3 regions of the Methylobacterium sp. WL64 genome follow, and region 1 is predicted to be linked to each of the others. Evidence: riboswitches for the same ligand, from Rfam matches in the RefSeq annotation. Region 1 holds a riboswitch; each other region holds the start of a gene.

The links. Region 1 has a riboswitch for cobalamin ahead of FV242_RS05995 (TonB-dependent siderophore receptor). Riboswitches for the same ligand answer to the same signal wherever they lie in the genome.
Positions count from the first base shown of each region.
Region 2: it holds a riboswitch for cobalamin, as region 1 does, so the genes downstream of both, FV242_RS08100 (TonB-dependent receptor) here and FV242_RS05995 (TonB-dependent siderophore receptor) in region 1, are expected to answer to the same signal.
Region 3: it holds a riboswitch for cobalamin, as region 1 does, so the genes downstream of both, FV242_RS05185 (TonB-dependent siderophore receptor) here and FV242_RS05995 (TonB-dependent siderophore receptor) in region 1, are expected to answer to the same signal.

Region 1 is NZ_VRVA01000007.1:85,522-89,305, reverse strand. Features, by position in the region: gene FV242_RS05995 (TonB-dependent siderophore receptor) at 1-1,561, opposite strand, end outside; cobalamin riboswitch at 1,671-1,870, opposite strand; gene FV242_RS05990 (AAA family ATPase) at 1,967-2,461, opposite strand; gene FV242_RS05985 (hypothetical protein) at 2,512-3,474, opposite strand; gene FV242_RS05980 (ABC transporter ATP-binding protein) at 3,449-3,784, opposite strand, start outside.
Region 2 is NZ_VRVA01000011.1:15,601-19,384, forward strand. Features, by position in the region: gene FV242_RS08095 (multidrug efflux SMR transporter) at 1-103, shown strand, start outside; gene FV242_RS08100 (TonB-dependent receptor) at 151-2,175, opposite strand; cobalamin riboswitch at 2,415-2,613, opposite strand; gene FV242_RS08105 (cell wall hydrolase) at 3,031-3,621, shown strand.
Region 3 is NZ_VRVA01000006.1:67,777-71,560, forward strand. Features, by position in the region: gene FV242_RS05180 (HigA family addiction module antitoxin) at 51-410, opposite strand; cobalamin riboswitch at 810-1,006, shown strand; gene FV242_RS05185 (TonB-dependent siderophore receptor) at 1,352-3,481, shown strand; gene FV242_RS05190 (PepSY domain-containing protein) at 3,589-3,784, shown strand, end outside.

The DNA.
Region 1 (3,784 bases):
GGTCGAGCTTGGTCCCGACCTCGTAGGCGAACCCGGTCTCGGGCGCGAAGGGCCGGGACGCGCTGTCGAAGCCAGTGTTGGGGCGGAACGAGGCGGCGACGTTGCCGTAGAGTGCCAGGAACGACAGCGGCTGGTAGACGAGGCCGGCCCGCGGCGAGAAGCCGGTGCGGTCCTGCTCGGTCCGTTCGTTCGCGACTTTGTCCCGGAAGGTCTGGTTGTAGAAGTCGGTGCGGTTGCCCAGCAGCAGCTTCCATTCCGGGCTGAGCGCGATCTGGTCCTGGAGGTAGACCGCCGTGTTGCCGACGTTCTCGCTGGCGCTGTAGCGGCGCGTGAACGGAGGCTTGGCCTGCCCGTAGACCGGGTTGAACATGTCGATGGCGAAGGGGTCGAGACGCGGGGTCGAGCGCAGGAGGTTCTCGGTGCTGTTGTAGCGCTCGTGCTCCAGGCCGAGCAGCAAGGTGTGGGCGATGGGCCCGGTCTCGAAGCGGCCGACGAGTTCGGCTTGGCCGATGGCGACGCCCCAGGTGAAGTCGTGCTGGCGGAACTCGCGCAGCAGCGTGCGCCCGTCATCGAGGATCCCGGTCGCGCCGGTCTGCAGGCCGGTGAGGCTTCCGGTGTTGAGGTGCGTGGCGACGCGCAAATGCCAGTCGGTGTTGAAGGCGTGCTCCAACCGCACCTGCAGGATCCCGGCCTCCGACACTGAATCGTCGCTGGGCTCGCCGAAGAAGCGCGAGCGCGGGACGAGGCCGAGGCGATTGTTCACCGCGACGGTGCCGCGGTCGAAGGTCTGACGGTTGCGCAGGTACTGCGCCTCGAACGTGATCTTGGTATCGGGCGTGACCTGCCAGCTCACCACCGGTGCCAGGAGCACGCGGTCGCCGTCGACGTAATCCCTAAAGCTGTCCTGGCGGGCGAGCGCGCCGTTGAAGCGATAGAGCACGCTGCCGTCCTCGCTCAGTGCACCGCCGGCATCGACCGTGGTGCGGGCGGTGCCGAAGCTGCCGAACAGGGTGCCCATCTCGACGAAGGGTCGCGCTACGGGCTGCTTGGTGAGGATGTTCACGGTCCCGCCCGGATCGCTGCGGCCATAGAGGGCGCCGGCCGGGCCCTTCAGGACCTCGATGGACTGGACGTTCTGGGTGTCGGGGGCGCCGTTGTAACCGCGGGCGATGTTGAACCCATTCTGGAAGATATCCTGGGTTGCGAAGCCGCGCACCGAGTACAGGGCGAGGTTCTGGGCGCCAAAATCGTTCTGCTTTCCGACCCCGGGCACGTAGTCGAGCGCGCGCTCAACGCGGGTCGCGGCTGTGTCAATCAGGACTTCCCGGGGGATTACGTCGACCTGCTGCGGCAGGTCGAGGCGGGGCGTGATCGTCTTGGTGCCGCTGTAGAGCTCCGGCACCCGGTAGGTCGGCGTGGCGGTGAGGGTCCCCTCGACCGAGAGCGCATCGAGCACCACGGCGGTCTCGCTAGAGGGCGCCCCTTGGGCGGCGACGGCGGCGGGGATCGCGCAGGACAGGGCCAGCACGGACATCAGCGGGATGGACGGTGAACGGGACACGTTGATGGGCCTCGGGCGACGGCAGTGGCACGTCACCGCGAACGAGGCCGAACCACGCGCAACGCACATGCTTCCGCACCCGCCGGGGCACCCCGCCCAGCGTGTCTCGCGTGTGACCACGACTGACGGCAGGTCTCCTGGCTCGCGGGTCATCGCCCTTCACCGTCTTCCCGAGCGATGCCGCTCAGTGACGTCGGTGGCGAAGGGCTCGCCGCTTACAGTTGCGGGGGCAGCCGCGGCGTTGGGGCTACCCCCGCACCGCGTTCCCTTTTGATCCTCCGGGGAGGAACCGTCATGGCCGAGCTAACATGCCGACGCCCATGCCCGTCAACGGACCGAGTGCAATACACGAGAGGTTATGCCCTGCCGGCAACACTTGGGAACACGGATCGCTCGCTGCGTCCGTCAGGTCAGGACCTCGACCTGCTCCGGCGGCAAGCTACGCCACCAAGCGTCCGGGGATTGGAAAACCTCGTAGGTGAACCGGAGGACCTCATCCGGCTGGCGATGCGACGGGTCCACGCGACCACGCTCCGCGTTGCGGGCCTTCAGGACCTCCCATGGCACATCCAACACCTTCCACTCCACGGTGAGCTCGTGTCGGGCGACGATCCCGAGTTCGCGCTCGAACACAGATCTGGTGAGATGGGTGTCCGCCATCACCACGCTGAAGCCGCTCGTCAGGGCGGCATCCAGGGCTGCTTCCTTGACCCGGTGCAGGAGGTCCCGGGCCGCATCGTCATGTGAGCCCTGCCTGAGTTCCCAGTAGACCTGCCGGTGCGGCGGCCAGAGGGTCTGCCGGAAGTCGTCGAGGGTGAGGTGAACCCAGCCGTCGAGAGGGTCGAAGCGGCGGGCGTAGGTCGTCTTCCCCGCGCCCGGGCAGCCGATCAGGCCGATCACCCTCTGCGGTGCCCCCGGACGATTCCTGCCGGGCACCGTCCGGGTCACGGTCAGGCCGTCGCCTCCGCATCCTCGTCGTCGCTCGCCGAGCCCTCGATGATCTCGCCCCGTAGGTAACGAGCCTGGGCCTCGGCGACCCGCCGTGCGCCCTGGGCGTGGCGGGTCGACACCGTGCCGCCGGGCGCCTCGGGCCCGCCGCGCTTGATCGCCACGAGTTCCGGATCACCCCAATGGTCGAGCATCGCCTGGAACGCTTCGTAGCGGCCGGCGTCGAAGGCGATGCGGTCGCCCATCATGTCCTTGTAGGGGTGCGCCGGGTGCAGGCCGCCGCAGGGGACCCAGCCCGTGGGGATCGGCGTCGTTGCGGCATGGGTCCGACCGGCGCGCAGGAGCTTGGGCAGCACATGCGTATGCGGACCTTCAGGACTGGTACCGCCGGACCCGGGGATTGGGGCATAGACCTCGATGCGCCCGACCCGCGCCAGGAACACCCGGTGCGGGCTCATGGCGACGAGATGAGGCCCAATGGGGTTGGCGTGGTCGAACAGGGGCATGCCGACGCCGGCCCGCAGCCGCTCGACGGCCTCCGGATCGCGCACCCGCACACAGGCATCCACGGCGAGCAGGCCGAGGCCGAGGTCGAACAGGATGCCGTCGCGATCCTCGACCCGGGCGGCGTTCCGGTCGGGCCCGAGTTCCGTCACCACGGTCCTCCGGTTCATCGTGCATGTCGCTTCCGGCAGGCAAAGCGCCACCGCGTGGTTCCAGCCCGAGGCGACCGCGGTCTCGTAGGCGATTGGCCTCAGGTCGGAACTCGGGGTCAAGGCGATGGCCCCGCGCGCGGTCGCAAGTCCCAGGCGATCGTCAGGCAGGGCCAGGACAGGCTCGTCCGGATCGCGCATGAACTCGGCGATGGCACCGAAGCTGCCGAGGCTCCAGGCCGTGGTCGGATCGGCCAGTGCACCGCGCAGAAGGGCGACGGTGGCATCAGGGCTGTTTGGGGAAGGCTGCATCGATGTCCTCCGGATGTGGCCCTGAACGGCTCCAGGGCAGGATATAGGCGGTTCCGTCCGGTCCGGCCCCACGGCACGCCGTGACGCCGAACGCGTCGGCGAGCAGCCGATCCGTAAGGGCGACGTCCGGGCGTCCGTCGGCGACGAGGCGTCCCGCATCCAGGACCACGATCCGGTCGCAGAACCGGGCCGCGAGGGAGAGGTCGTGCAGGACGGCGACGACGCCGGTGCCGGCCAGGGCCACGCTCCGCAACAGCGTCATGGCGTCGAGCTGGTGGGCAGGGTCGAGGGCGGTGATCGGTTCGTCGGC
Region 2 (3,784 bases), on a different contig from region 1:
CGCGTGGCTGTACGGCGAGGCGATCAGCCCGACCATGCTAGTGGGGATCGCGATCATCGCGGTGGGCGTGGCCATCCTGGCGTCCGGGCAGGGCCAGCACTGAGCCGGATCCCCTCCGGGCCCCGGGGTCGCGCTCAGAATCGGCCGCGCTCAGAACCGGCCTGCGATGGTGAGGCGCACGGCCGTGGGCTCGGCCGGGTGGAACACGCGGTCGGTCAGGCCCTCGGCGGGCTCCCCGGGCAGGCGCGAGACGTAGGCGTAGGTGATCTGGTCGGACTTGCTGTTGGTCAGGTTCAGCACGTCGAGGGAGACGCTGACCCCGTTCTCGAAGGCGTAGCCGACCCGGCCGTTGAACAGGGCGGTCGGGCGCGAGCGGATGGAATTGTCCTCGATCAGCGGGCGCGGCCCGAAATACCGGAACCGCAGGGAGCCGAACCAGCCGAGCGGCGCGCCGAAGGTGATGCCGGCCGACGCGATGGTGGTAGGCGCCTCCGGCACCCGGGTGCCGACTGGGTCGGAATCGGAGAACCGGGCGTTGGTGATCGTCAGATCGCCCTCCAGCGACAGGAACGGCGTCAGCGCGTAGCGGTTCGTCCACTCGACGCCGAAGCGCCGGGTCGGGCGGCTCGGCTCCGTGGTGCCGGTGTCGCCCTGGAACAGGTTTTCGGACGCGAAGTCGAGCCGGAACAAGGCGAGGCTGGTCTCCAGCCCGGCGATCGAGCGGTTGCGCAGCCCGACCTCGTAGCCGGTCGAGGGCACCAGGAACGGCGCGCGGCCGATGTTGAACAGGGGGCTTGCCGGATCGACCGTGGCAGTCACCCCGCGCACGTCGTTCGAGTGGAAGCCGCCGCCGTAATTCACGTAGAACTCGGTGTCGAACCACGGTCCGAGGGTCAGGCCGAGCTTAGTATTGACGATGCCGTCGCGGGCCCGGCCCGAATTGGCCGGCGTGTCCGAGGCGACGCGGGCATCATAGCAATCGGCGCGGAAGCCGAGGCTGGTGCGCAGCCAGTCGGTCCAGCGCACCCGGTTGTCGAAATAGAAGGCCCCGCTCGTCTCCAGCACCCGATCGTCGAGCACGCCCGAGCGGTATTGCCGGTTCGTCGTGTTGAACAGCCCGACCCGGATGCTGTCGGTCCGGGTCTGCACGCCGACCTCGTTCTCCATCGGACGCCCGAACAACGCGCCCTGGAAGATGTGCAGCGCCTCGCCGCCGCCGATGATGCGCTGGTCGAGCTGGTGGAACTGGTCGCCCGCGACGGGGTCGTTGAGGACATAAGTGAAGTCGTTGAACAGGTTGAGCTGCGAGCGGATCACGTAGGCCGAGGCCCGGGTCACGCCTGTGTCGTCGGTGCTGCTGAAGCGGCCGGACAGCGAGAGGCGGCTCGTATCCCCGCCATCCGTGGGGTTGATCGTGCCGTATCGGCCGATCAGCCCCTGAGCGACGGCCCGCTCGGGGATCTGGTTGGTGGCGGTCCAGCGGCTGGCATAGGCCATGCCCGTGACCGAGAAGCCGTCGAGCGCCGTGCCCTGGCTGTAGCGGGCGACGGTGCTGATCTTGCGCAGGGCGTCCGGGACCACCCACGGACCGTCGTAGACCTGTGCGTCGGCCGCGACCAGGAGGTTGCCGTCCCCGATCGGGGTCGAGGCGATGGTGAGCGCGCGCTTGTAGCCGAAGCTGCCGATGGCGGTGAGCGCGAGGTTTTTCTGGACGGTGTCGAGATAGTCGATCCGCACCGAGCCGGCGGAGGCGAAATCGCCGTCGCGTACGAAGTACGGCCCCTTGTGGAACTCCACCGCGCCGACGAGTTCGGGGATCAGGAAGTTGATGTCGGCATAGCCCTGCCCGTGGGCGTGGGTGCGCATGTTGAGCGGCATGCCGTCCAGGAACAGGGCGATGTCGGTACCGTGGTCGAGGTTGAAGCCGCGCAGGAAGAACTGGTTGGCCTTCCCCTCCCCGCTATGCTGGGTGACGATCAGGCCCGGCACCGCCTCCAGCACCTCGCCGGGACGCGTCACCGGCCGGCTGTTGAGCTGGGCGCCCGTGATCACCCCCGCGCTGGCGGAAGCCACGGGCAGGAGCGGGCCGCCGATGCCGGTCACGCCGCTGACATAGCCCGCACTCGCGGCGGCACCGCCCCGCGGGGCCCCGGAAGGCTCTGCGGTGACCGAGATCTCGTCGAGCGTCGCCTCGGTGTCCTGGCTCGGCCGGGATCCGTCCCGGGCGGAGGCCGCCGGGGGCAGCAGCGCCAGGGCCGTCAGCACGGCCAGTTTCGAGAGCGTCAAGCGCGGCACAGGACGGGACACGGGACCTCGGGCGACGGCAGTGGCACGTCACCGCGAACGAGGCCGCGCCGACCGCGCTCGCGCGGGCGTCCCGGCACCCGCCAGGACACCCCGCCCAGCGCGTTTCGCGTGTGACCACGACTGACGGCAGGTCTCCTGGCTCACGGGTCGCCGCCCTCTCGTCGTCTTCCCGGGCGAGGCGGCCCAGTGACGTGGTGACGAGAAGGCTCACCGCTTACAGTTGCGGGGGCAGCCGCGGATTCGGGGAAGACCCCTCACCGCGTTCCCTTTTGATCCCCGAAGGGAACCGTCCCGGCCACCTTCGAGCCAAGGCTTGGGTCCCGTCAACGTCCCGGCACCGGTTGGCGGCGTGTGTGTCTATCGGATGACACCGGGCCCTCGGCCGGCTCTCGTTCCAGCCGAACGAGGCCGCCGACCGGGGGACTCGTCCCTCCGATCCCGGACGGCTCCGGGCGATGCTACGCTAATGGTATCGCGAAGCTTTTCCGCCCGGACCTGCGGCTCCCGCTGCGGCTCCGGTCCGTCCCGCGAGGGGCCGCGTTCCAGGGCTGTCCGTGGTCCGCCAGCGCGGGCCGACCGGCGTTCGGGGCGATCCACGCATGCCGGCCCGCCACATCCTCGCCGCGAACGTGCACACAAGCTTGGCGCGTACAACGATCGAGAGTGGCGACGCCGGGCAGGGCGATCGCCCTGCCCCGAGGCCGGAGGACGGAGCGCTGATGCATGCAGGGTAGCGAGAGGATCAAGACCGTTTCGGGGCTGGTCGCGCTGGCGCTCGCCGGCGGCCTCGGTGCGTGCAACACCGCGTCACCCCTGACCACAGGATCGATCCTCGGCCGCAAGCCGTCGATGGTGGTCACCGACGCCGAGCGCGACTGCCTCGGCCGGGCCATGTATTTCGAATCGAACCGCAGCGACGAATCCGGTCTGCTGGCCGTCGGCACCGTGGTCATGAACCGGATGGAGGCCGCGATCTTCCCGGGCGGCATCTGTGCGGTGGTCGGGCAGCCCGGGCAGTTCGCCCCCGGCGTCCTGACCAAGCCGATGCAGGACCGCGACCTCCAAAAGGTGGCGGATGCCGCCGACGCGGTGCTGGCGGGCGAGCGTCACCCGAAGGTCGGGAAGGCGATGTATTTCCACACGGCCGGCCACCACTTCCCGTACACGAACATGCACTACGTGGCCGTAGCCGGCGGCAATGCCTTCTACGAGAAGCGCAACTCCCGCGCCGCCAAGGCGGAAACGCCGGCGCCCGCCGCCCTGCCCCCGACGGTGTCGAGCTACGCGGCCGGCCCGGCTGCGCCGACGCGTTAGCGCTGCGCACAACGATCCGAACGGCCTTGCCGGATCCGGATCGCGCTTCCGGCGCGGGTCCCTCCCCTTGCCGCAAGCCTGCGCCCCGGCACCACCCGCTCGCAGCGCGTGTCCATCCCGCTGCGAGCGTGGCCGCCCGCGACCACGCGGGCCGGCGGAAGCC
Region 3 (3,784 bases), on a different contig from region 1:
GATCCGGTAACGGCCCGGCATCCCGGACAACCGGTCGCCACGAATTGAGCTCACCCAAACGCGTGAACGCGCTTGACGATTACCTGAGGCCTTTCGGTCGGGGTCTGGACGCCGGTCCGGCCCGCGAGTTCCCTCTCGACCTTCTGTTCGAGTTTCCGCGCGCGCGAGATATCGTAGTGGGTCTGCATCTCCATCAGCATCTCCATGCGGGCCCCGAACACCTTCTCGACCCGCAGAGCCAGTTCGGCCGTAAGAGCGATCTTCTCGTTCAAGAAGTCGGACAGCGTTTGGCGCGTCACGTTGAGCAGGCTGGCCGCAGCCATGACGGTTAGGTTACGCGGCTCAAGGATATTGCGGCGAACGAACCCGCCAGGATGACAGGGATTCTCTAATACATAAGGTGAATTCATAATGATTCTCCTACCAGGTTTTGCAAATTTGGCGAATAAGCGACAGAGCGAAAACCACTATTTTAGCCGATGCGCCGTCTTGAACCACCTCCGATTTCGGCTCGAAAATTTTACGCGACAGATCAAAAAAAGTTCCGGTATTTTTATAAAGGTAAAAAGCGGATGTCAATTTGCTTAGTTCCAGAATAACAACGCTGATATTTGGAAAATAAATTTATAATTCGTTAGAACAGCAAGTCATGTCCAAAAATACTAGTACGGTGGAAATACAAAATTTTGCGCCATACCGTCGGGGGCCCGTGATCCGTTAAGCATCGCGCGAGGCGATCGTGCGCCTGATCGCAGGCCGCCCACGCAGGGGGCCGGATATCCACACGCTTGACGTTCCACCGGCATACAGCCACGCTAGTCGGCGACGGTTCCCCTCGGGGATCAAAAGGGAACGCGGTGAGGGGCCTGCCCTGAAACCGCGGCTGTCCCCGCAACTGTGAGCGGCGAGTCCTTCACCACCACGTCACTGGGTCTCAAGCCCGGGAAGACGGTGCGAGGGCGGCGACCCGCGAGCCAGGAGACCTGCCGTCAGCCGTGGTCACACGCGAAACGCGTCAGGCGGGGTGTCCTGGCGGGTGTCGAGACGGCCGTGCGCGAGCGCGGTCGGCGAGGCCTCGTTCGCGGTGACGTGCCACAGCAAGCGCGCCCGCGTCCCGGTTCCCGATGCTTTCCCTTGTCGTGCCGATCCCGGCCGCGTTTGCACGCGGCCTGATCCTTCACCCGGGCCGCCGCGCGTGGACCGGACCGGATCAGACACGCATCCGCAATTGTAATGTTATTACATTGCTATTAGGGCATCTGAACCGGCGGCCGCCGCGCTCGGACCTATCCTCACCATGTCGCGATCCAAACTTCCTCGTCGCAGCCGGCGTAGACCGCTCTGCGGTGCCATGCTCACGCTCCTGGCAAGCCCGGCCGCAGCCCAGGAAACCGTGACCCTCGATCAGCTCTCCGTCGAGGGGGAGGGCGGCGTCAGCCTGACCCGCGCTGCGCCGACCGGGCTGAACCTGCGCACGCCCGACCGGACCGCGAGCCGGCTCGGGCTGACGCCGCTGGAGACGCCGGCGAGCGTCGATATCGTGTCGGGCGAGACCGCACGGCTGCGCGGCCAGGACACGATCGCCGAAGCCGTGACCCAGGACGCCACCGGCATCACCACGATCGCGGCGCCGGGCAACGGCAACGGCGCCTTCACGTCGCGCGGTTTCGCGGGCCCGAACTCGATCCAGCAGCTCTACGACGGCACACGCTTCTATGTCGGGGCCAACACGGTCACGTTCCCGTTCGACACCTGGAACGTCGAGCGTATCGAGGTGCTGCGCGGCCCGTCCTCGGTGCTCTACGGCGACGGCGCCATTGGCGGCGTGATCAACGTGGTGCCGAAGAAGCCGGTCTTCGCGCCGATCAACACCGCGCGCGCGGTGATCGGCACCGACGGCGTCGCGCGGCTGGCGCTGGATTCGGGCGGGGCGCTCGGGCGCGAGGAATTCGGCGACACCTTCGCGTACCGCCTCAACGTCAGCGGCAACCGCGCGGATGGCTGGATCCGGCCGGAGGGCGATTTCCGCAACCTCGCCGTCTCGGCCGCCCTGCTGTTCCAGCCGAGCCCGGACCTCGCCGTCACGGTGAGCCACGACCTCGGCTACCAGGAGCCGGCGCGCTACTGGGGCACGCCCCTGGTCGAGGGTAGGATCCCGGACCTGATCCGGTTCAACAACTACAACGTCCGCGACGCGAAGATTACCTGGTCGGATAACTGGACCCAGTTCAAGACCGAGTGGACGCCCTCGGACGACATCATCGTGCGCAATACGGCCTATCGGCTCACCAGCCGGCGGCATTGGCTCGATACCGAGCAATACACCTACAACCGCGGCACCGGGCTGGTCGACCGGGGCAGCTACACCGAGATCTACCACAGCCAGGAACAGGTCGGGAATCGCCTGGACGCGAGCGTCAAGGGCAACCTGTTCGGCCTGCCGAACGCGTTCGCGGTCGGGTTCGACGTGAACCACATCGACTTCCGCCACACGAACAATTTCACCTTCGACCAGACCACCAGCGTGCCGCTGATAGGCTACGATCCAGGATACTTCCCGCAGAACGGGCGGGCGCAGCCGGCCTACGCGACACAGACCAGCCAGGCCTCGGTCTTCGCCGAGGACCGGGTGATCCTGTCGGACAAGCTCTCGTTCCTCACCGGCGTGCGCCTGGACGTGCCGACGCTCCGTCGCGAGGATTTGCAGAGCGGATCACAGTTCGAGAAAACCTATCAGGCGCTCGGCTACCGGTTCGGGCTGGTCTACAACCCGACGCCGGACAACGCGCTCTACGCCCAGTACAGCTTCGCGACCGACCCGGTGAACAGCCTCATCACCCTGACGCAGTCGCTCTCAGGGTTCCAGCTCGCCACCGGCACGCAGGTCGAAATCGGCGCCAAGGGCCTCGCATTCGACGGCGCACTGGAATGGACGGTTGCCGGATACCGGATCGTCAAGGACAACCTGATCTCGACCGTGCCGGGTCAGCCGACCGTGTCGACCCAGGTCGGCCAGCAATCCTCGCAGGGCTTCGAGCTGGCGCTTGGCTGGCACCTCGCCCCGGGCTGGCGGCTGGACGGCAACCTCGCGCTCCTGCACGCGCAATACGATACGTTCAATCAGAGCGTGAACGGCGCGACCGTCTCGTATGCCGGCAACCAGCCGATCGACGTGCCCGAGCGGGTCGCCAACCTGTGGCTGACCTGGGACTTTGCCCGCGCCTGGACGGCACGCGTGGGGCTCCAGAACGTCGGCCAGGTCTACAGCGACTTCTCCAACACGGCCCGGCGCCCGGCCTACAACCTCGTCAACCTCGTGCTCGACCATCAGGTGACGGCGGATTCGCGCCTGAGCCTGCGGGTCTACAACCTGTTCGACAAGGTTTACGCGATCAGCGGCAATGCCGTGAACGGGGTCGGCACCAACTGGCTGCTCGGCCGGCCGCGCTCGATGGAAGTCGCCTACACGGTGACTTGGTGAGGCAGCGGGTCGGCAAAGCCGCGCGTCGCTGGCTGCTGCTGTTCCACCGCTGAGCCGGGATCGCCACGGCCCTGATCTTCGCCCTGTGGATCGGCTCCGGACTGGTGATGCTCTACGTGCCGTTCCCGGCACTCACAGCGGCCGAGCGCCTCGCGCGCCTCGCCCCGATCGTCTGGGAGACCGTCGCGGTCCCGCCGGACGCGGCGCTCGCCGCCGGCGACCTTGCGGGCGTGCCGGCGGCGTTCGCGCTGGAGATGCGCGGTGCCGAGCCGGTCTACCGGATCACAGGCCGCGACGGGGGGC